DNA from 3 places in the Streptomyces sp. NPDC001889 genome. Region 2 is predicted to be linked to each of the others. Evidence: riboswitches for the same ligand, from Rfam matches in the RefSeq annotation. Region 2 holds a riboswitch; each other region holds the start of a gene.
The links. A riboswitch is a leader RNA that binds a small molecule or an ion and turns the genes downstream of it on or off. The one in region 2 is predicted to bind guanidine.
Positions count from the first base shown of each region.

Region 1 (7,418 bases), on a different contig from region 2:
CACGCATCCGGCACACGGCTCTCGACGAATCCGAGGGGAGAGTTGGCGTGCATGGCGGAATGCCAGGTGTCCGTTGTCGTTCCGTGCTTCAATGAATCCGAGGTGATCGGGGCCTTTCACACGGCGCTGGCGGAAGTGCTCGCGTCCACCCGGCGAACCTTTGAGATCTGTTATGTGGACGACGGCAGCCGCGACGGCACCCGGGGGCAGTTGAGCACCCTCTCCGCCACCGACGGCCGCGTCCGCTACACCTCCTTCAGCCGCAATTTCGGCAAGGAGGCCGCCCTGCTCGCCGGATTGCGGATGGCCCGGGGCGATGCGGTGATCCTCATGGACGCGGACCTCCAGCACCCGCCCGAACTCGTCCCCCGCATACTGGAATTGCGCCGCCAGGGCTTCGATCAGGTCATCGCGCGCCGGGACCGGGTGGGCGAGGGGCTGCTCCGCTCCGCCCTCAGCTCCGGTTACTACCGGGCGATGGGCCACTTCATGGATGTGGACGTGGTCGACGGCGCGGGCGATTTCCGGCTGCTCTCCCGCCGCGCGGTCGACGGCGTGCTCGCGCTGCCCGAGAGCAACCGCTTCTCCAAGGGAATCTTCTCCTGGATCGGCTTCGACACCGTCAGCTTCACCTACCGGAATGTCCAGCGCGCGGCCGGAACATCGAAATGGGGCATCCGGAATCTGCTCAACTATGGAATCGACGGTGTCATCTCGTTCAACAGCCGCCCGCTGCGGCTGGCCATTCACACCGGTCTCACCCTCTTTCTCGCGGCACTGGGATACGCCGTCTGGGTCATTCTCCAGGCCGCTCTGCACGGTGTCGGAGTTCCCGGGTACACCTCGCTGCTCACCGCCGTTGTGGCCCTCAGCGGAATCCAGCTGATGACTCTCGGGGTCATCGGTGAATATGTGGGCCGTATTTACCACGAGGCCAAGAGGAGGCCCCACTACGTGGTCCGGGAGACCAGCGAGACCCGGGTGGCGCCCCCGGCCCCTCCCCAGGAGGAAACGCCGCCCGCCGCGCCCGGGACCGGTGAGCGGCGAAAGGCCCGCACCGTCCGCCAGTTCGCGGTCTTCTCGGCGATCGGCTTCGTCAACACGGCGGTCTATCTCGCCGTCTACGCCACGGCCAACCGCTGGATTCCCTATCTGGCCGCGCATGTCCTCGGCTACACGGTCAGCGTGGTGGTCTCCTTTCTGCTGAACTCCTCGGTCACCCTGAGGACCAGACCGACCTGGCGGGCCTTCGTCCGCTATCCGCTCTCCAGCCTGGCCGGTCTGGTGGGCGGCGGCGCGCTGCTCTTCCTCGCCGTCGAACTGCTCGGCATGGACAAGAACATCGCCGCCCTGGCCGCCGGTGTCCTGGTGACACCCCTCTCCTTCCTGCTCGCCCGGTGGGCCATCACCGCCGGCGCGGTCGCCCCCCGGGCCCCCGCCCCGGCGGGCGAGCTGCCCCGGGCCCGCCCGGCGGACGAGTCCGACCCGGCCTGACCCCTCCCGTCCCGCCGCCGCACCCGGGGGCGGCCGGCCCCGCACGACCACGACCACGACAGCGATCACGACCACGACAGCGATCGCCACCACGACAGCGATCACCACCACGACCACGACTGCGAGAGCGAACGAAGGGTGGAGCTCCCCATGACCGAGGGCTCGTCGGGCACGGTCCTTTCCCCGCCGCCGGGCGAGCGCCCCCGGCCCGCCCGCGCCGCCGGCGCGACGGGCACCCGCCCGCGCGGGACCCCGGCGGCGTGCCGGCCGCTCCTGCTCGCCCTGCTGCCGCTCGCCCTGCTCGCCACGGCGCTCTGGTACGGACAGCATGTGCGCCCCGGCGCCGACGACTGGTGCTTTCTGCCCGCCGCCCGGGAGTCCGGGGTCACCGGCATGGTGGAGAAGTTCTGGTCCAAGGACAACGGCCGGATCGTGAACGCCGTCCTGGTCGGGGCCTACGCCGTCCACGACGTCGCGGGACACCGGTGGTTCGCCCCGGTCAGCGGGGTGCTCGTGCTCGCGGTGCTCTGGTCGGTGACCTCTCTCGCGCTGCGCCGGGCCGGTCTGCGGACGCCGCGCGGTGTCCCCCTGCTGGTGGCGTCGACGGTGGCGGCGGTCTTCCTGCTCGCCAGCCCCAACACGTACAAGACGTTCTACTGGCCCGCCTCGGCGGTCTCGCACACCCTGGCGCCCGTGCTCGCCTGCGCCGCCGTCCTGCCGCTGCTGCTCGCCCGGACGCGCTCCGGCCGGCGGGCCGCGCTCGCCGCCGTGTTCCTGGCGGGGGCCCTGCTGGCCACCCTCTCGGAGGCGGCGGCCGTCGTCGGGTTCGTGGTGCTCGGCACGGTGCTGCCGCTGGGCCGCCGGCTCGTCACCGGGGTCCGGCGGGGATACGCGCGGGCCTGGTGTCTGGCCGGTCTCGCGGGGACCGCCACCGGGACGGTGGTGCTGCTCGCCTCGCCCGGCTCCCGCAACCGCCGGGAGCGGTACGGCGCCAACGCCTCGATGTTCGCCCCCGAGTCCCTCACCGGTGCGCTCGACGCCTTCGGGCAGATCCTCGCCACCCTCCTCACCACCTGGCAGTACCTGGGCGCCGTCGCCGCCGGGGTGGTGCTGGGGCTGGTCTGCCGGGGCGGCGGGGCGGGGCCGTCGGTGGTCCTCGTCCACCGCCGGACGCTCGCCGCCGCCGGGGCGGCGGCCTTCCTCGTCTCCGGCTACCTCTGCACCGTGATCGCCTACCCCGTCTTCGGCGCGGGGACGGCGACCGTCTCACGGGCCTGGAACGACTACCTGCTGCTGTACGTCGTCCTGCTCGTCGGCGCCGGGACCCTGCTGGGACGGGCGGTGCGCGCCCGCGCCCGGTCCGCCCGGACGCCCCGGGCGGTGGGAGCGGCCGGGGTGGCGGCCGGCGCCGTCTGCTGTCTGGGGCTCGCCGTCCCCCTCGGGCAGCTCGGCGGGGAGATGGAGGCGCGGGCCCGCGCCTGGGACCGTCAGGACCGGTGGATGCGGGTCCAGGCGGCGGGCGGCGCGGAGACCCTTCCGTACACACCGACCTCGGTCGCCGCGATGGGCGAGCCGTTCGGGAAGCACGGGAGCTGGCCCGCCGGCTGTGTCGCCGACTACTACGGCGTGGAACGGGTCACCCACGGGCACCGGCTGCCCTGAGCGCCGCCCGCCCCCAACGGCCCGCCCGCCCCCAACCGGCCCTTCCGGTCCGGGCGGTGGTTCAGTCCCCCCGGTCCGGGCGCGGCACCCGGACGACCCCTTCCTGGATCACCGACACCGCCAGCCGCCCCTCCCGGGTCCAGATCCGCGCCTGGCCGAGCCCCCGCCCGCCCGAGGAGGTCGGGGACTCCTGGTCGTACAGCAGCCACTCGTCCGCCCGGAACGGCCGGTGGAACCACATCGCGTGGTCCAGCGACGCGCCCACCACATCGCCCACCGCCCAGCCGCCGCGCCCGTGCGCCAGGAGCACCGAGTCGAGCAGCGTCATGTCCGAGACATAGGTGGCCAGACAGACATGGAGCAGCGGATCGTCCACCAGCTTCCCGGTGGTGCGGAACCAGACCTGGGAGCGCGGTTCGCGCTCCTCGCCGACCTGTCCGTACGGGGGCGGCTGGGCATAGCGCAGATCGACCGCGGCCCGCGCCCTGAGCAGCTTCTCCACCACGTCCGGACCGGTGAAGTTGGCCGCGTACGACGGCAGGATCTCGGCGGCCGTCGGCAGGGACTCCGGGTCGGGCGCGGCCGGCATCGCCGACTGGTGCTCCAGGCCCTCCTCGTACACCTGGAACGACGCCGACAGATGGAAGACCGGCCGGCCGTGCTGGACCGCGACCACCCGCCGGGTGGTGAAGGAGCGGCCGTCGCGGATGCGGTCGACGGTGTAGACGATGGGCGCGCCCGGGTCGCCGGCGCGCAGGAAGTACGCGTGCAGGGAGTGCGGCGGGCGCTCCCCGGGGACGGTGCGGCCCGCGGCGACCAGGGCCTGGGCGGCGACCTGGCCGCCGAACACCCGGGGCACGAGCGCCATGCGCGACTGGCCCCGGAAGATGTCCCGCTCGATCCGCTCCACGTCCAGCAGATCGAGCAGCTCGTCCAGGGCGCTGTTCGGGGGGTTGTCCGGGAGGTTGTCCGGGAGGTTGTTCCGAGGGCCGGCCAAGGGGTTAGAGCCCCATGGACTTGGCGATGATCGACTTCATGACCTCGCTGGTCCCGCCGTAGATCCGGTTGACCCGGTTGTCCGCGTACAGCCGCGCGATCGGGTACTCGTTCATATAGCCGTAGCCGCCGTGCAGCTGGAGGCAGCGGTCGATGACCCGGTGGGCCACCTCGGTGCAGAAGAGCTTCGCGGACGCCGCCTCCGCCGCCGACAGCTCGCCCGTGTCGTGCGCCTCCAGGGCCCGGTCGACGACGGCCTCCGCCGCGTCCACCTCGGCCTTGCAGGCGGCCAGTTCGAACTTGGTGTTCTGGAAGGCGGCCACCGGCTGTCCGAAGACCGTGCGGTCCTGGACGTACGCCTGGGTGAAGCGGATCGCGGCGGACGCCTGGGCGTACGCGCCGACCGCGATGGCCAGCCGCTCCTGCGGGAGGTTCTGGCCGAGGTAGGAGAAGCCCTGGTTCTCCTCGCCGAGCAGGTCCCGCGCCGGGACCCTGACATCGGTGAAGGAGAGTTCGGCGGTGTCGGAGGTCTTCAGGCCGAGCTTGTCGAGCCGGCGGCCGACCGCGTACCCCTCCAGCGCGGTGTCCACGACGAAGAGCGAGATGCCGTGGCGGCGGTCCTCCTCCGTGGGGGCGGCGGTGCGCGCGCAGACGATGACGCGGTCCGCGTGGACGCCTCCGGTGATGAAGGTCTTCGAGCCGTTGAGGAGGTAGTGCGAGCCGTCGTCCGAGAGCCGGGCGGTGGTCTTCATGCCCGCCAGGTCCGAGCCGGTGCCGGGCTCGGTCATGGCGATGGCGTACATCGCCGCGCCGGAGACGAAGTCGGGGAGCCAGCGCTTCTTCTGCTCCTGTGTCCCGTACGCGAGGAGGTAGGGGAGGCAGAGCGCGACATGCACCCCGGAGCCGCCGAAGGAGACGCCCGCGCGGGCGGTCTCCTCGGAGATGATCGCCTGGAACTTGAAGGACTCCTGGCCCGCGCCGCCGTGCTCCTCCGGCACCTCGATGCCGAATATGCCCAGCTCGCCGAGTTTGGTGTAGAAGTCGCGGGGCGCCTGGCCCGCCGCGTACCACTCGTCGTACACGGGCACGACCTCGGCCTCGATGAAGGCGCGGACGGTCTCCCGGAATGCCTCGTGGTCCTCGTTGTAGACGCTGCGGCGCACGGACGCCTCCCTGGGCGGATTGGGGTGAGCGGGCGCACGACTAAGCGCTTGCTCAGGCTGGAGAGTGAAGTTACCGGGCGGTTACCGCCCCTGTCCAGGGAAAGCCGCGCACATCACAGTGACCGGAGGCACCCGCCGGCGCCGCGGGCGGACGGCCGGAGCGCCGGTCCGCTGTGCTATACAAGGAGGTGAGGCCCCCGATGGGGCCTGCGGACGACGGATCAGTACCCGCTCAGCGACAAGACTGGCCACTGGGAGGTCGGTTCCGTCATGGCGTGGTTCATTCTCGTCGTATCAGGAGTGCTGGAGGCCGTCTGGGCCACAGCGCTGTCCGCGTCCAAGAACTTCAAGCGCCCCATTCCGACCGTCGTCTTCGGTGTCGCCCTCGCGGCGAGCATGACGGGTCTGGCCTTCGCCATGAAGAGCCTTCCCACCGGGACCGCGTACGCCGTCTGGGTCGGCATCGGAGCGGTGCTCACGGCCGTCTGGGCCATGGTGACCGGCCAGGAGCGCGCCTCCACCGGGCGGGTGGTCCTGCTGCTGGGCCTCATCGGCTGTGTCGTCGGACTGAAGGCGGTCAGCTGATGCCCTGGGCGATTCTTCTCATCAGTGCCGTGTTCGAGGCCGTCTGGGCCACGGCCCTCGGTCTCTCCGACGGACTGAGCAAAACGGGTCCCGCCGTCGTCTTCTTCGTCGGGCTGGCGCTCAGCATGGCGGGTCTCGCCTATGCCATGAGCCGGATTCCGATCAGCGTGGCCTACTCGGTCTGGATCGGGGTCGGGGCCGCCCTGACGGTCCTCTACGCCATGCTCACCGGTGAGGAGCCCGCCTCCGTGCTCAAGGGGCTGTTCCTCGGCGGGATCATCCTGTGCGTCATCGGCCTGAAGTTCGTCAAGACCAAGCCGGGGCCCAAGGCCGAACAGCGGCTGCCGGAGGCGTAGAACCACACCCGGGGTGCCCGCCGGGCCGGTCCGCGAGGGCCGGGCCGGCGGGCACCGCTGTTTCGCTGTCCGGGGGCTCCGGGGGTTCACGGGGGTCCCGGGGCGGCGGGCCGGGCTCAGGGGAGCGAGCGCAGGGCGAACCACAGCTCCATCCGTACGTCCGCGTCGTCCAGGTCCTCGCCCAGGAGCGCCGCGCAGCGCGCGACGCGCTGGCGGACCGTGTTGCGGTGCACACCCAGCGCCGCGGCCGTCCGGTCCCAGCTCCCGTGCAGGGAGAGCCAGCCGCGCAGGGTCTCGACGAGCGCGGGGGAGCCGGTGAGCGGGGCGAGGCGCAGCCGGGCGTGGGCCGATGCCTCCTGCCAGGTCAGCAGCGCCGCCGGCCCCGTGCCCCGGTGGCGGACCAGGCCGCGGCCGGTGGCCAGCGCCCGGCGCAGGGCCTGCGCCGCCTGGGCGTCGGCCGCCGCGAGATGCTCCGCTTCCACCGGGTCGCTGACCCCGAGGACCCAGCCGGGCCGCGCCGCCGGTTCGGGGGCGGCAGGCGACGGCAGCAGTACGCGTACGGTCCCGTCCTCGCCCGTGTCCACCAGCGCGCTCCCGAGCGCCGCCCCCAGCGCGGGCGCGGCCAGCGGGGCGGGGCCGCCGCCGCGCGCGTGCACCACCGTCCACCGCTCCGACCCCAGCAGCCGGGCCGCCTCCACGGCCCCGGCCCCCAGCATCAGCCGTACCAGCGCCGCACCGCGACCGGCGCTGTCGAGCCCCTGGTGCTCGGCCGTGAGCAGCGAGAGCAGGACGACGGCGACCCCGGCGACCGTGTGGTCCCCGGCCTCCCGCCCGGGGCTCGCCAGCCCGAGCACCAGGCCCTCGCCGCCCGCGAGGGCGTAGGCGCTGAGATGGACCCCGTCGACGGTGTCGCTGGCGGACGCGGGCACGGGCCCGGTGGACCCCCTGCCGGGGGCGTGCCGGGCCTCGCCGCCGCTCCCGGGGGCGCGGGCCGCCGGCGCGCCGGCGGCCGGGCCGCTCCCGGGGCGGGTGCCGTCCGGCGGGGTGCCGTCCCCGGGGGTGCCGGGTGCCGGGGCGCTGCCCGCCTCGGGGCCGCCCTCCCGCCCGGGGCGACCGGGAGACGTGTGCGGGGGCGCCGCCCGCCGCGCGCGTTCCGCGCCGG
Region 1 is NZ_JBSFER010000036.1:15,003-22,420, reverse strand. It holds gene ACWCRA_RS32545 (glycosyltransferase) at 52-1,494, shown strand; gene ACWCRA_RS32540 (DUF6056 family protein) at 1,645-3,156, shown strand; gene ACWCRA_RS32535 (acyl-CoA thioesterase) at 3,218-4,153, opposite strand; gene ACWCRA_RS32530 (acyl-CoA dehydrogenase family protein) at 4,158-5,315, opposite strand; guanidine-III (ykkC-III) riboswitch at 5,504-5,568, shown strand; gene ACWCRA_RS32525 (DMT family transporter) at 5,586-5,900, shown strand; gene ACWCRA_RS32520 (DMT family transporter) at 5,900-6,256, shown strand; gene ACWCRA_RS32515 (PucR family transcriptional regulator ligand-binding domain-containing protein) at 6,373-7,418, opposite strand, start outside.
Region 1: it holds a riboswitch for guanidine, as region 2 does, so the genes downstream of both, ACWCRA_RS32525 (DMT family transporter) here and ACWCRA_RS34795 (agmatinase family protein) in region 2, are expected to answer to the same signal.

Region 2 (7,418 bases):
TGGCTCGACGACGCGCTGGGGGAGGGCGTCTCCCGTTACGTGGAGTCCTGGACCCACCGGCTCCACGGCGCCGTGGACGTCTCCGCCGTCGAAGCGGCGCTCACCGGGATCGTCCGGCGGCACGAGTCCCTGCGGAGCCGGCTGCGGCTGGTGGACGGGCAGCCCCGGCAGGAGGTGCTGCCGCCGCTGCCGGTACCGCTCGTCAGACGACGGGTGACGCCCGGCGGCCTGGACGCCGCCGTCCGCGAGGCCGTCTCGGGCCCGCTGCCGCTGGACGAGCCGCCCCTGCTCCGCGCCACCCTCATCGAACCGGGCGACGGCGCGGCGGTGCTGGCCGTCGCCCTGCACCACGCGGTCGTCGACGGCTGGTCCCTGCATCTGCTCGACGAGGAATTCAGCGCCCTGTACCGACAGGCACGGGGGGAGCCCGGACCCGCGCTGCCCGGGCTGCCCCTCCACCTCGGCCCGTACGCCCGCGCGCAACGGGAGCGGGAACCCGGGGCCGACACCGTCGCCCACTGGCGGGAGACCCTGGCCGGCATCCCCCTGGAGTCCACCTTCCCGCTCGACCGGCCGCGCCCGGAACTGCTCGGCCACCGGGGCGCGGTGACCGGATTCACCGTGGACCGGGAGCTCGCCACCCGGCTGCGCCGGCTCTGCCACCAGCTCAGGGCCACCCCGTTCGTGGTCTGCGCCGCGGCCCTCACCGCGCTCATCGGCCGCCACGGCGAACAGCGCGACATCGTCCTCGGCGCCCCGGTCTCCCGGCGCGCCGGTCTCGCCACCGAATCCATGGTCGCCTGCCTCGCCGAAGCCCTGCCGCTGCGGCTGCGCCTGGAACCGGAGCGGTCCTTCCGGGAGCTGGTCGCCCGGACACGCGCCACCGTCCGCGCGGTCACGGCGCACAGCCAGATGCCGTACACCCGGCTCGTGGCCCTGGCCGGGGTGCGCCCCAGCCGCGCCCGGATGTCGCTCTTCCAGGTCGTTCTGACCGTGGACGACGGCCAGGCCCCGGGACTCTCGCTGCCCGGGGTGCGCGCCGAGCGCCTGTACCCGCACAACGGAACGGCGAAGTTCGACGTCTTCGTCCACCTCGTCCCGGAGAACGGCACCTACCGGGGCCGGCTGGAGTACGCGGCGGACCTCTTCACCCCCGCCACCGGCCGGCGCCTCGCCGAGCGCTTCCTCGCCCTGCTGACGGACGCCGTGGCCCGCCCCGACACGGCCGTGGCGGAGCTGACCGCGCTCACCGCCGAGGACCGCGCACGGGTCACCGGGACCTGGGCCCACGGCCCCGCCGCCACCCCCGGCGCGCCCCTGGCGCACGAGGCGTTCGCCCGCGCGGCGGCGCGCACCCCGGACGCTCCGGCGGCCGTCCACGGGAGCGAGCGGCTGACCTACGCGGAGCTGGACGCCGCCGCCGGCGCGGTGGCCGCGAGACTGGTCGCGGACGGACACGGCCGGGGCCGGATCGGGGTGCTGCTGGAGCGCTCCCTCGATCTGCCGGTCGCCGTGCTCGCGGTGCTCAAGGCGGGCGGTTGCTGTGTCCCCCTCGACCCGTCCTACCCGGCGGAACGGCTCCACTTCATGCTCGACGACAGCCGGGTGGAGGTGGTCCTGACGGACCGCGGCCCCCTCCACGACCGCCTCGCGGGCCGGGCCGGTGTCCGGCCGCTCCCCCTGGACGAGGCACGGGCCGGCGCCCCGGCGGCGGCCCGGGGCGACCGCGCGCTCGGGGAGCTGCCGCGCGACATCCACCGCGACGACCCCGCCTACATGGTGTACACCTCCGGCTCCACCGGCCGGCCCAAGGGCGTGGTGCTGCCCCACCGCACGCTCGCCGCCGTCGTCGACCAGCAGGTCCGCCGCTCCTCCGCGACGGGGAGCGGCACCGGACGAACCGCGCAACTCGCCCCCATGAGCTTCGATGTGGCCTTCCAGGAGCTGTTCGCCACCTGGGCCGCCGGCGGCACCCTCGTCCTGGTCGACGAGGCCGTGCGGCGCGATCCCGCCGCGCTGCTCGCCCTGGTCGAGAACGCCGCCATCGAGCGGATCTTCCTCCCCTGTGTCGCCCTTCAGCAGCTCGCCGAGTACGCCGCGTCCACCGGCGGGCGGCCCTGCCCCGCCCTGCGCGAGGTCATCAGCGCCGGCGAGCAGCTCTTCCTCACCCCGGCCGTCAGACGCTTCTTCACGGTGAACACCGCGGCCGTGCTCGACAACCAGTACGGCCCGTCCGAGACGCATGTCGTCACCGCCGGACGGCTCACCGGCCCGCCCGAGCACTGGCCGGACCGCGCGGACATCGGGCGCCCGCTGCCCGGCGCGCGCATCCTCATCCTCGACGAACAGCTCTCCCCGGTGCCCCCCGGCGCGGTCGGCGAGATCTGCATCGGCGGTGAGAGCGTCGCCCTCGGCTACCATGAACGGCCCGAGCTGACCCGGCGGAAGTTCGTCCGGGACCCGTTCACCTCCCGCCCCGCCACGCTGTACCGCAGCGGCGACCGGGGCTCCTTCCGTCCCGACGGCACGATCGTCTTCCACGGCCGGCGCGACGGCCAGGTCAAGGTCCGGGGCCACCGGGTCGAACTCGGCGAGATCGAGTCCGCGGTCAAGGCCGTCCCCGGAGTCGCCGACGCCGTGGTCACGGCCGATGTCTCCGCCGCCCGCACCACCCGGCTCGTGGCCCACTACGTGCCGGCCGGCCGGGACGCCCCCGACGCGGAAGGGCTGCGCGGCGCCCTGCGGCAGTCGCTGCCCGACGCCCTGGTCCCCTCCCTGCTGCTGCCGCTGCCCCGGCTCCCCCTCACCCCCAGCGGCAAGGTGGACCGGGCCGCGCTCTCCGCCCCCGGGCGGGTTCCGGACGGACGGGAAGCGCCCGGAACGGCGACCGCCCCGCCGGCCACCGAACCGGAACGCCGCATGGCGGCCATCTGGCGCGAGGTCCTCGGCGTGGAACGGATCGGGGTGGACGATGACTTCTTCTCCGTCGGCGGGGACTCCCTGCTCGTGGTGCGGCTGCTGCTCCGGGTGCACGAGGAGTGGGGCGTACGGCTGGGCCTCGCGTCCTTCTTCGCGGCGCCGACGGTCCGGCGGATGGCCGCACTCCTGGCCGGCACCGCGCACCGGCCCGCCCTGCCCGACCTGAGCGGCGACATCGAACTGCCCCCCGGGATCGTCCCCGCGTCCGGGGCGCGCCGGACACCACCGGCGAGCCCCGAGCGGGTCCTGCTCACCGGAGGCACCGGCTTCCTCGGCACCTTCCTGCTCGCCGAAGTGCTCCGTACCACCGACGCCACCGTGCACTGCCTCGTCCGCGCCTGCGACGCGCCCACCGGCGCCAAGCGGCTGCGCGCGGCGCTCGACGGATACGGGCTCTGGCACGACGACTTCACGGACCGGATCGCGGCCGTGCCGGGAGACCTGACCCGGCAGCGGCTCGGCCTCACCGCCGACACCTTCGACCGGCTCGCCCGCCGCGTCGACGCCGTCTACCACGCGGGCGCCGCGGTGAACCTCGCCCACTCGTACGAGCAGCTCCGGGCCGCCAATGTGCACGGCACGGCGGAGGTGCTCCGGCTGGCGGCGCTCCACCGCACGGTGCCCCTGCACCACATCTCGACGGTCGGGGTCCACTCGGGCCGCGCTCCCGGCGGCGGCCCCGTACCCCCGACGGAGCCACTGCCTCCGGCCGCGAGCCTGCGGAACGGCTACGCCCAGAGCAAGTGGGCGGCCGAAACACTGCTGGAGCGGGCGCGGGAACGCGGACTGCCCGTGTCGGTCTACCGTCCCTCGCGGATCTGGGGCGCGTCCGACACGGGTCTGTGCCAGACCTCCGACTACCTCTGGCTCCTGCTCAAGGGGTGCGTCGAGGCGGGCCGCGCCCCCGAGGACCTGGTGGAGGGCTTCGACCTGGTTCCCGTGGACTATGTCAGCGCGGCCGTCGTCGCCCTGTCCCGCGATCCCCGCGCGGCGAACCGCACCTTCCATCTGGCGAGCGGGCACCGGCTCTCCCTCGCCCGGACGGTCGGGTGGCTGCGCTCGCTCGGCTACGCCATCGAGGGCGTCCCGCTGGGGGAGTGGCGCCGGGCCGTCGAGAGCGACGCCGCCAACACGGCCTTCCCGCTGCTTCCCCTGCTGCCGGCGGGGGCGGCCGGCGGGGGGACACCGCACGGCGACGGCGTGGCCTTCGACGCGACGAGCACCCGGGAGGCGCTGCGGGGGAGCGGTGTCGTCCCCCCGCGGATGGACCGCGAACTCTTCGCCGCCCAGGTCGCCTCGTTCATCCGGCTGGGCTTCCTGCCGCCACCGGCGCGGTAACCGCCGCGCACCGCCGGCGGGGCACGCGTGCCCCGCCGGCCCGGCCGCCACCGCGCCGTGCGGCGGGCAGGCGGGAGGCCTTCGCGAGCGCCTCCCGCCGAACGACCCGGGTCAGGACGCGATTCTCGGCCCCCAGGCGTGCCGGTCCCGCAGGGCCGCCTTCCTCCCGAGGTGGCCCTCCCGGACCAGGACCGCGAGGGAGTCCAGGATGACGCGCGAGCTGAGCAGCGCCGTCTGTTCCGCCCAGTCGTACGGGGGAGCGCATTCGACGACTTCCAGTCCGGCGAGACCGGGGGCCGAGATCATCCTGATGAGGTTCAGGGCTTCCCTCGGCAGCAGTCCGCCCGGCTCCGGCCAGCCGGTCCCGGGCACGAAGCCCGCGTCGATGACGTCGATGTCGAAGGAGAGGTACACCGCCTTGGCGCCCTTCCACGCCGTCTCCAGCGCGATCTCCGCGACCTTCTCGATACCGACCCGTTCGACATCCCCCACCGTGATGATGGTGGTGCCACGCTCACGCCCGACCTTGACGCCGGCTCGTGGCGACTGCCAGCCGCCGATGCCGATCTGGACGAGGTTCGTCGCGGGGGCGTTCTTGATGTTCGTCGCGTGGAACCACGGCGTGGTGTGCATGCGCTCATCCAGGTCGGTCTCCTGGGTGTCCACATGCCGGTCGAAGTGGATGATGCCGATGTTCCCGTCGACGTACGGCGTCATTCCCCGGATCGTCGGATATCCGATGGAGTGGTCACCGCCCAGGATGACCGGGAAGACGCCGCGCTGGTACACATGCGCCATCGCCTGGCTGATCTGGTCGAACGACTTCTCCAGATTGCCGGGGATGGTGAACACGTCGCCGATGTCGACGATGTTCAGCTGTTCGCGCAGATCGACACCGAGTTCAAAGCAGTAGGTGCCGAACAGATTCGTCGACCGCCGGATTCCCTGCGGTCCGAACCGGGCCCCGGGCCGGTAGGTGGCACCCGAGTCGAGAGGTGCCCCGAACACGGCGACCTCGGCGTCCTCGACCTGGTTGACGTCCTCCAGGAAGGGGGTCTTGAGGAAGGTTCCCCGCTCACCCGCGAAGTGCGGCAGTTCACCGCGGGAGAACGTGGGAATCGTCCTGTCGACGAGTGTCGGCGATCCGGGCAGTCCGAAGGCGAGCCCCCGCTCGATCTCCTCGTCGTGCCGGAAGAGCGAGATCCGCTGTTCGGCGTCCTGGGCCCACCTGCCCTCCTTCATGGCGAAGGCGTCGCTGTGGGAGTGGCTGTGCGCGTGGGAGTGCGGGTGTGCGTGTGCGGGGCCGGAACCGGGCGGTGTGCCCCGGTCCTCGGGGGGAGAGTCGTTCCCCGATGATGCCGTGGTGATGTCCTGCTCACGGGGCTCGGGTGTTTTCGGCATTTCAGCCTCCAACGAGGCCGTCTTTACGCGGAACCGGTACGGCCACCCTCGTCGGCGGGCGCTCTGATAGCACCTCACCGGCACCATAGCACCGAAGCGCGAACGGTTCAGGGCACACCCGGTGTAGACGGCATGTGGTCCGTGGCGGGAGTGCGCGTCCACTCCCGGCCACGGGCGTTTCGGCGGTGCCGTTGTGTCGCGCGCCCGCGCCACCGCCGCCCGGCGCGCGCGGATCAGCCTGCCGGGAGGGCGACCAGCAGATCGCCGACGGTGCCGTCGGCGTCGGGGCGGTAGTACTCACGGATGGAGGCGTCCCAGGCGCCGGAGGCGACGCGGTCCTCCCCGTCGGGGCCCAGGGCGTCGAAGAGCGCCTCGATGTTGGCCGGAGCGAAGCCGATCGCGAGCATCAGGGCGGTGAACTCCGAACGCCCCACCCGGCCGTCGCCCCGCAGGTCGCCGACGGTGGACAGAGCGGCGGCGAACTCCGCGGCGGCCCCGTCGAACTTCTCGGGCGCCAGCACGCAGGCCACGTACTCGTCGAAGTCGACCCTGCCGTCGCCGTCCGTGTCCAACTCGCCGACCAGCGTCTCCCAGTACCGCCGGAACGCCACCGCCACGGCCTCCTGCGCCGTCGGCTCCGCGCCGGGGACGGCGGCCCGCACCCGGTCCGCCATCAAGGTGAAGTCCTCCGCCTCCAGGACTCCGTTGCCGTTGGCGTCGAAGAGGGTGAAGACGAGCTGGACCCGGTTGAGCGCTTCCGTCCGCATCGAAGGTGCTGCCTCTCATGAAGCCGGGATGCCATCAAGTGGCCCGCCGGGGAGTGGTGTTGTCCTCCACTGTGGTCCCTCCGCCCGGGGGTTTCGGCCGCCCCTGGCTCAATCCACCGGATTGGGTGAACACGCGGCACAGGGCCACCGGATGGCGGCGGGCCGGCCGCCGGGGGAGCCCGTGCCCCGTCGCCGGCCGGGCTCGCCCTGCCTGATCCGGAAGAAACTCCCTAGGCGGCGAACGCGATGAGCAGGCTCATGAAGGCGCCGAACCCGAGGAGACCGAGGACCGCCCCGGCCGCCGCGACCCACAGCCGTCCGACGCCGCGCCGTCCGTAGCGCACGCCCGTCATTCCGAAGGTGAGGGCGAGCGCGCCGGCGAGCGCGGTGAACGGGGTGAGGAAGAAGAGCCGGGGCACCGCTGTCCCGAGGACGGAGACGACGCCGAAGAAGAGCGCTGTGGGGCCCAGGAGAACGGCTGGTGACGCGGCGGGGTCGGGCACGGTCCGCTCGGACATGACCTGCTCCTCGTATTTGAACGCGTTCAGATATGCCGATCGTACTCCTGGCGCCGAGCGGTCCGACAGCGGGAAAGGCGGGCGGGGCGGCCAGGGGCGGCACGCGCGGAGGGCGCCTGCGGTGGCCGGGCGTCACATCGAGGGGGTGGGGGGCGTTCAGCGGGTCCCGCCGGGGCGGACCCGGATGCCGCGATCCCTGACTCGCCGCCTGTCCACGGCCGGACCCGGTCCGTGCGCGGGTCCGTGCCCCGCGTTCCGTCGGTCGGCAGGGGCGCGCTGTTCCGGGCCGCGCGGGCGGAGTCCCCTGGGCGCGGGCGACGCTGTCGCACTCCTGTGCCGGGTGGGGAGATCTTCCCTGGGTTGTTCGCGCTGTTCCGGCCGGCGCCCGCGCGCGCCAGGGGCCGAGGCGCTGCTC
Region 2 is NZ_JBSFER010000051.1:1,642-9,059, reverse strand. It holds gene ACWCRA_RS34800 (non-ribosomal peptide synthetase) at 1-4,317, shown strand, start outside; gene ACWCRA_RS34795 (agmatinase family protein) at 4,429-5,718, opposite strand; guanidine-III (ykkC-III) riboswitch at 5,730-5,796, opposite strand; gene ACWCRA_RS34790 (EF-hand domain-containing protein) at 5,952-6,485, opposite strand; gene ACWCRA_RS34785 (hypothetical protein) at 6,716-7,003, opposite strand.

Region 3 (7,418 bases), on a different contig from region 2:
TCGCCACCCGCAACCCCGGGAAGATCACCGAACTGCGGGCCATCCTCGCGGACGCCGGTCTGCCGTACGAACTCGTCGGCACCGACGCCTATCCCGAGGTCCCCGACGTCAGGGAGACCGGCGTCACCTTCGCCGAGAACGCCCTCCTCAAGGCCCACGCCCTGGCCCGCGCCACCGGACTGCCCGCCGTCGCCGACGACTCCGGCCTCTGTGTGGACGTCCTCGGCGGCGCCCCCGGAATCTTCTCCGCCCGCTGGGCGGGCACCCACGGCGACGACACCGCGAACCTGGATCTCCTCCTCGCCCAGCTCTCCGACATCGCCCCGCCCCACCGCGCCGCCCACTTCGCCTGCGCGGCGGCCCTGGCCCTCCCCGACGGCACCGAACGCGTCACCGAGGGACGGATGCCCGGAACCCTGCGCACCGCCCCCGCCGGCGCGGGCGGCTTCGGCTACGACCCGATCCTCCAGCCCGACGGCGGGACCCGCACGGCGGCGGAGCTGACCCCGGACGAGAAGAACGCGATCAGCCACCGCGGCAAGGCCTTCCGCGCCCTGGTCCCGGTGATCGCGGAGCTGCTGGGCTGACCCTCCGGGGGCGGGACAGACCGAAGGCCCGGCTCCCGGAGAGCGGGGGTCGGGCCTTCGATTCACCGGTGCGTGCGGCCGATGGGATTCGAACCCACATGGACTTGCGTCCAAAGGCACCTAAAACCTTCGCTTATACCAGTTCAGCAACGGCCGCCGGCCGCCTGCCATGTTAGCGGGCGGGCGGCAGCGGTGGGCAGGGGGGAGGCCGCTCCACGTGCGGCGATTTCCCCCCGGAGCCAGGTGCCGGTGACCGCCCGGCAGCCGGGGCGGCCCTCCCGGACCCCCCGGCCCCCCGGCCCCCGGCCCCGGCCCCCTCAGATCCCCAGATCCTTGATGATCTTGGCGACATGCCCGGTGGCCTTCACGTTGTAGAACGCGTGCTCCACCCGGCCCTCCTCGTCCACGACCACCGTGGAGCGGATCACCCCGGTCACGGTCTTCCCGTACAGCTTCTTCTCGCCGAACGCGCCGTACGCGGCCAGCGTCTCCTTCGACGGGTCGCCGACCAGGGTCACCTTCAGCGCCTCCTTCTCGCGGAACTTCGCGAGCTTCTCCGGCTTGTCCGGGGAGACGCCGATGACGTCGTAGCCCGCGTCCGCCAGCAGTTCCAGATTGTCCGTGAAGTCGCAGGCCTGCTTGGTGCAGCCGGGGGTGAGGGCGGCGGGGTAGAAGTAGACGATGACCTTCCGGCCCCGGTGGGACGCGAGTGAGACCTCGTTGCCGTCCGCGTCGGGCAGGGTGAAGGCGGGGGCGGTGTCGCCGGGCTGGAGTCGCTCGCTCATGGTTCTCCTCGTCGGACCGGGCCGCGCACGGCGGCGGATGCCGCGCCGTGCGGGTGTACGCGGGTGTACGGCGTCGAGCGTAATAGGGGTGCCGTGGGGTGTGGGCGCGGCTGAGCTGACAGACTGTCGATGGCATAGGTAACGGATCACGACCACGGAGGCAGCGCGGTGTCGGACGCGAGGACCCCTGCGCAGATCGAGGCGGACATCGTCCGCCGGCGCGAGCAGCTTGCCGGGACGCTCGATGAGATCGGGGTGCGGGTGCACCCGAGCACCGTCATCGGCGACGCCAGGGCGAAGGTCAGCGAGAAGGTGGACCGCACCACCGGGCGCGCCTTCGCGGTGCTGAACCGCACGGTCTCGGACGTGCGCTCGAAGTTCGTCTCCGAGGACGGCGCGCCCCGGCTGGAGCGGGTGGTCCCGGTGGCGCTGCTGGTCGTGGGGGTGGTGGGGCTGCTCGCCGTCTCCTCCCGCAAGGACCGGAGGTGAGCGGGGCCCGCGTTGCCGGCGGCCGTGCGGGCACCGCGGCCCCGTGGGGCGGGTAGGTTCGGAGCGTGAGCGCCAACAGTCATGAACACAGCACCCAGGAGCACGGCTCCCAGCACGACAAGCTCCCCATCCGGATGCTGCACGACCGGGTGCTGGTGCGGACCGACATCCCGGAGGGGGAGCGGCGTTCCAGCGGGGGCATCGTGATCCCCGCGACCGCCGCCGTCGGCCGCCGGCTCGCCTGGGCCGGGGTGGTGGCGGTGGGACAGAGCGTGCGGACCGTGGAGCCGGGCGACCGGGTGCTGTACGACCCCGAGGACCGTGCCGAGGTGGAGGTGCGGGGGGTCGCGTACGTCCTGATGCGGGAGCGCGATCTGCACGCCGTCGCGGCCGACCGCTTCCAGGGCTCCGAGGACTCCACCGGCCTCTACCTCTAGGGAGTTTCCCTCGGGTCGGGTCGGGCCGGATCGGTGAGCGGGGTCCGGTGCCGGGGCTCGCGAGCCCCGGCACGATCCGAAAGAGACGCCCCGGGCGCTGTCGGGGCCCGCCGGGGCTGGTGATCCAACTCACCGGCCCCCGGGCCCCGTTTTTGTTACGGTGGGCACACCCCGACGAGACGCGCCGTACCGGGCCCCGTAAAGACGACGCACCCCGTGGAAGTCCCCGTCGTCGGAGGTGTGTCATGGCCTGGGTTCTCCTGATCGTCGCCGGTCTCCTCGAAGTCGGCTGGGCGATCGGGATGAAGTTCACCGAGGGCTTCACCAAGTTCTGGCCGAGTGTGTTCACCGGCGCGGGGATCGTCACCAGCATGGTCCTGCTGGCGCAGGCCGCCAAGACGCTGCCGATCGGTACCGCGTACGGCGTCTGGGTCGGCATCGGCGCCGCCGGTGCGGCGATCGTCGGCATGGTGGCGCTGAACGAGCCGGTGACCGCGGCCCGGATCTTCTTCGTCTCACTGCTGCTGGTCGCGGTGGTCGGCCTCAAGGCGACCTCCGGCCACTGACCCCGCCCCCGTACCCGCGCCCACCCCCAGCTCCCGGCCGCCCCGCTTCCCCCCCTGTGGCGGCCGGGTCCCTCCCCGGCCCGCTGGTGACCCGCACCGGTCACCAGCGGTCGCCGGTCACTGCGGGCCGGTGGCCTGCGGCGATCCCTCGGGACCCGCCGGCCCCGGCTCCTCCCGCGGCGCGCCGGGCGCGCCCCCGTCGCCCGGCTCGGGCAGCCCGTTGAGCACCGCGTCGCCCAGCGCGTCCGCGCCCTCGGTCCCCTCGGCGCCGCCGATCCCGTCCACTCCGGCGATGTCACCGAGCCCGCCGATCGCCGCGCCCGGCCCCCCGGGGCCCGGCACCGGAGGACCCGCGCCCGGCTCCCCGGGCACCCCGGGGCTCTCGCCCGGTGTCCGCTGCGGTGCCGGGAGGGTCATCGCCGGCAGCGGCCGGCCGGAGCCCGGCACCGGGGCCGTGCCCCCCGGGCTCGCCGGCCCCGGCGAGGCCATCGGCTCCGGCACCCCCGCCGGGGCCGGCAGCTCGAACTCCACGATCTCGCTGCCGGCCAGGGCCGTTCCGGTGTACTGCCCCCAGATCCGCGCCGGTGCCCCGCCGCCGTTGATCCTCGGCAGCCCCAGCGCCCCGTACAGCGGCTTCTGCGCACCGGTGTCCGGGTCCTGCCCCATCACCGCGACCACGGTCGCGAGTCGCGGGGTGTAGCCCGCGAACCACGCGGCCCGGTCCTCCTCCGCCGTCCCCGTCTTGCCCGCGGCCGGGCGGCCCGCCGACTGGGCGGCCGTGCCGGTGCCGCCCGCCACCACGCTCTGGAGGACCGCCGTGGTCGTGTCGGCGGCCTCCCGGCTGATCGCCTGCCGGGTCCGGCGCTCGGGCAGCGGCACGGGCTGTCCGTCCTTGGTGACCTCGGCGACCATCGTGTACGTGCCGTGCCGGCCGTGGTTGGCGAGGGTGGCGTACGCCTCCGCCATGTCCAGCACGCTCGCGGTGGCCGGGCCGAGCGCGATGGACGGCGAAGCGGTGAGGTCGGGGGTGCTCGCGGGCAGCCCGAGACCGATCGCGGTCTGCCGCACCCGCGCCGGGCCCACGTCCATCGCCATCTGGGCGTACACCGCGTTCACGGACTTGTCGGTGGCCTCGGTGACGGTGATCGGCCCGTAGGAGGTCCCGTCCTCGTTCTCGGGGGCGTACCGCTTCCCGCTCCACCCCTGGACCGGACGCTTGTCGGTGCCGTCGTAGACGGTGTACGGGGTGATGGGCCGGCCGTCCTGGGTGCGGGAGCCGTGCTCGATCGCGGCGGCGAGGACGAACGGCTTGAAGGTGGAGCCGACCTGGTAGTCCCGGCGGGTCGCGTTGTTGACGTACTGCCGGGTGTAGTCGACGCCGCCGTACATGGCGACGACCTCCCCGGTCGCGGGGTCGATCGAGACGCCGCCGACCCGCACATTGCGGTCCGCGGGGCGGGCCTCGCCGTCCACCTGGTCCATCACCTGGTCGTCCACCGCGCGGACGAAGGCGTCCTGCTTGGCGCGCTCCAGGGTGGTGGTGATGCGGTAGCCGCCGGCGGCGAGGGTGTTCTCGTCCAGCACGCGGTGGGCGGTGAGGTACTCCTCGACGGCCTGGACGACATAGCCGCGCTGCCCGGAGAGCCCGTTCGCGGGCTTGGCCCGCCGGGGCTCGGGGAAGACCAGATTCGCCCGTTCGGCGGGGGTGAGCCACTTCTGTTTCACCATGCCGTCGAGCGTGTAGTTCCAGCGGGCGACGGCTGCGGAGCGGTTCTCGGGGTGGGTGGCGGTGTCGTACGCGTTGGGCGCGTTGAGCAGGGTGGCGAGATAGGCGCCCTCGGCGGTGTCGGTCTCGGCGACGTCCTTGCCGTAGTACGCCTGGGACGCGGCCTGGATGCCATAGGCGTTCCGGCCGAAGTAGCTGGTGTTGAGGTAGCCCTGGAGGATCTCGCTCTTGCTCTGCTCCCGGCTGAGCTTGATCGAGATGAAGAACTCCTTCCACTTCCGGGAGATGGTCTGCTCCTGGCCCAGGTAGTAGTTCTTGACGTACTGCTGGGTGATGGTGGAGCCGGACTGTTTGCCCTTGCCGGTGAGGGTGTTCCAGGCGGCGCGGACCATGGCCTGGGGGTCCACGGCCCGTTCGGAGTGGAAGTCGCGGTCCTCGGCGGCGAGCACGGCCCGCTGGACGGTCAGGGGCACCCGCGCCAGGTCGACGTTCTCCCGGTTGATCTCGCCGTCGCGCGCGATCTGGCTGCCGTCCTCGTACAGATAGACATTGGACTGGGCGGTGGCCGCGGCGTTGGCGGACGGGATGTGGACCAGCGCGTACCCCGCGGCGAAGCCGCCGATCAGCAGCAGTGCGAGCAGCAGGACCCCGCCGAGCGCCATGCGCCAGGTGGGGACCAGCCGGCGCCATCCGGTGCGCCGGGGCCGGCGGGCGCGGGACCGTTTCCGTTCCGGCTCCGGTCCCGGTCCCGGCCCGGGCGCGGTCGCGTCCCTGGCGGACCAGCCCGGTCGCTGTGGCTCCTCACTCATGGCCCCATACTGCACTTTTCCCCTGGATATCCCCCGTACCGTCGCCCCGTCACCCATAAATACGTCGCGGACCGCTCGCCGCCGGGACTAGGCTCGGGCGCTTTGGTGCTCTGAGGCGGTTCTCCGTGGCGGTCTCCGCGGCGGTTCTCCGCGGCTGTTCTCCGAAGCGGGCACCCGGGCTATCGGGCGGGAGCGGGCGAGTGAGGCTGTACGCGCTGGTGGCGGCCGGAGGGTTCCGGCGCTTCGCGACCTACCGGGTGGCGACGGTGGCCGGGGTCTTCACCAACACCGTCTTCGGCTTCATCATGGCCTACACCTATGTGGCCCTGTGGGACGAGCGCCCCGGCCTCGGCGGCTATGACGTCTCCCAGGCGGTCACCTATGTGTGGCTGGGCCAGGCGCTGCTGATGACCTGCGCCATGATGGGCGGCGGCTTCGAGGAGGAGCTGGTCGAGCGCATCCGCACCGGCGACATCGCCGTCGACCTCTACCGCCCGGCCGACCTCCAGCTCTTCTGGCTGGCGGGCGACCTGGGCCGGGCCGCCTTCCATCTGCTGGGACGGGGGGTGGCGCCCATGGCGTTCGGGGCGCTCGCCTTCGAGCTGGCGCTGCCGGGGTCGGTGGTCACCTGGGCCGCGTTTCTGCTGGCGGTGGTGCTCGGGGTGGTGGTGAGCTTCGCGATCCGCTTCGTGGTGGCGCTCTCGGCGTTCTGGCTGCTGGACGGCGCGGGGGTGGCGCAGATCAGCTGGCTGGCGGGGCTGTTCTTCTCGGGGATGCTGCTGCCGCTGAACATCTTCCCGGGGGCGCTGGGCGAGGTGGCGCGGGCGCTGCCCTGGTCGTCGATGCTCCAGGTGCCGGCGGATGTGCTGCTGGGCAAGCACACGGGGTGGGGTCTGATGGGGGCGTTCGCGTTCCAGGCGGGGTGGGCGGCGGCGCTGCTCGCCACCGGGCGGGTGCTCCAGACGGTGGCGACGCGCAGGGTGGTGGTGCAGGGTGGCTGAGACGACGGCGCCGGCCGGGGGCACGGCTCCGGGGGATGGCCCCTCGGGCGCCCCCGGCTCCGCGGGCCCCCCGGGCATCCCCGGCCCCTCGGGACCTTCCGGTCCTTCCGGCCCTTCCGGTCCCGCCGGTCCCGCCGGTTGGTCCGGCGGCGCGCCGGCCTTCGGTCCCGCCCCGCCGGTCGTCCGGGACGGGCTGCGGGCCTTCGCCCTCATCGCCGCGATGTGGATTCGCTCCACCCTGGCCTACCGCGCGTCCTTCGTCATGGCCACCCTCGCCAGCTTCGCGGTGACCGGCTTCGACTTCCTCGCGATCCTGCTGATGTTCTCGCACATCGATGTGCTCGGCGGCTTCACCCTCGCCGAGATCGCCTTTCTGTACGGGGCGGTCAGCACCTCCTTCGGCCTCACCGACCTCGCCCTCGGCACGGTCGACCGGCTCGGGCGCCGGGTCCGCGACGGCACCCTGGACACCCTTCTCGTACGCCCCGCTCCGGTCCTCGCCCAGATCGCCGCCGACCGCTTCGCCCTGCGCCGGCTCGGCCGGGTCCTCCAGGGCACCCTGGTGCTGGCGTACGGTCTGTACGCGGTGGACGTGGACTGGACCCTTCTGAAGGTGCTCATGGTGCCGATGATGGTGCTGAGCGGGGCGGGGATCTTCGCGGCCGTGTTCGTGGGCGGCGCGGCCTTCCAGTTCTGGGCGCAGGACGCGGCCGAGGTGCAGAACTCCTTCACCTACGGCGGCAGCACCATGCTCCAGTACCCGCCGTCCGTCTTCGCCCAGGACCTGGTGCGCGGGGTCACCTTCGTCGTCCCGCTCGCCTTTGTGAGCTGGCTCCCCGCGCTCCACATCCTGGAGCGGCCCTACCCGCTCGATGTGCCGCAGTGGTTCGCCTTTCTGCCGCCCCTGATCGCCGTCGGCTGCTGCTGGCTCGCCTCGCTGGCCTGGCGGGTCGGGCTCCGTTCCTACCGCAGTACCGGGAGTTGACCGGATTGACCATGGACGTGATCGAACTGGACG
Region 3 is NZ_JBSFER010000025.1:37,221-44,638, reverse strand. It holds gene rdgB (RdgB/HAM1 family non-canonical purine NTP pyrophosphatase) at 1-587, shown strand, start outside; tRNA gene ACWCRA_RS27380 (tRNA-Leu) at 661-744, opposite strand; gene bcp (thioredoxin-dependent thiol peroxidase) at 905-1,372, opposite strand; gene ACWCRA_RS27370 (DUF3618 domain-containing protein) at 1,541-1,861, shown strand; gene ACWCRA_RS27365 (GroES family chaperonin) at 1,927-2,298, shown strand; guanidine-III (ykkC-III) riboswitch at 2,454-2,512, shown strand; gene ACWCRA_RS27360 (DMT family transporter) at 2,544-2,864, shown strand; gene ACWCRA_RS27355 (transglycosylase domain-containing protein) at 2,982-5,399, opposite strand; gene ACWCRA_RS27350 (ABC transporter permease) at 5,600-6,400, shown strand; gene ACWCRA_RS27345 (ABC transporter permease) at 6,594-7,385, shown strand; gene ACWCRA_RS27340 (ABC transporter ATP-binding protein) at 7,397-7,418, shown strand, end outside.
Region 3: it holds a riboswitch for guanidine, as region 2 does, so the genes downstream of both, ACWCRA_RS27360 (DMT family transporter) here and ACWCRA_RS34795 (agmatinase family protein) in region 2, are expected to answer to the same signal.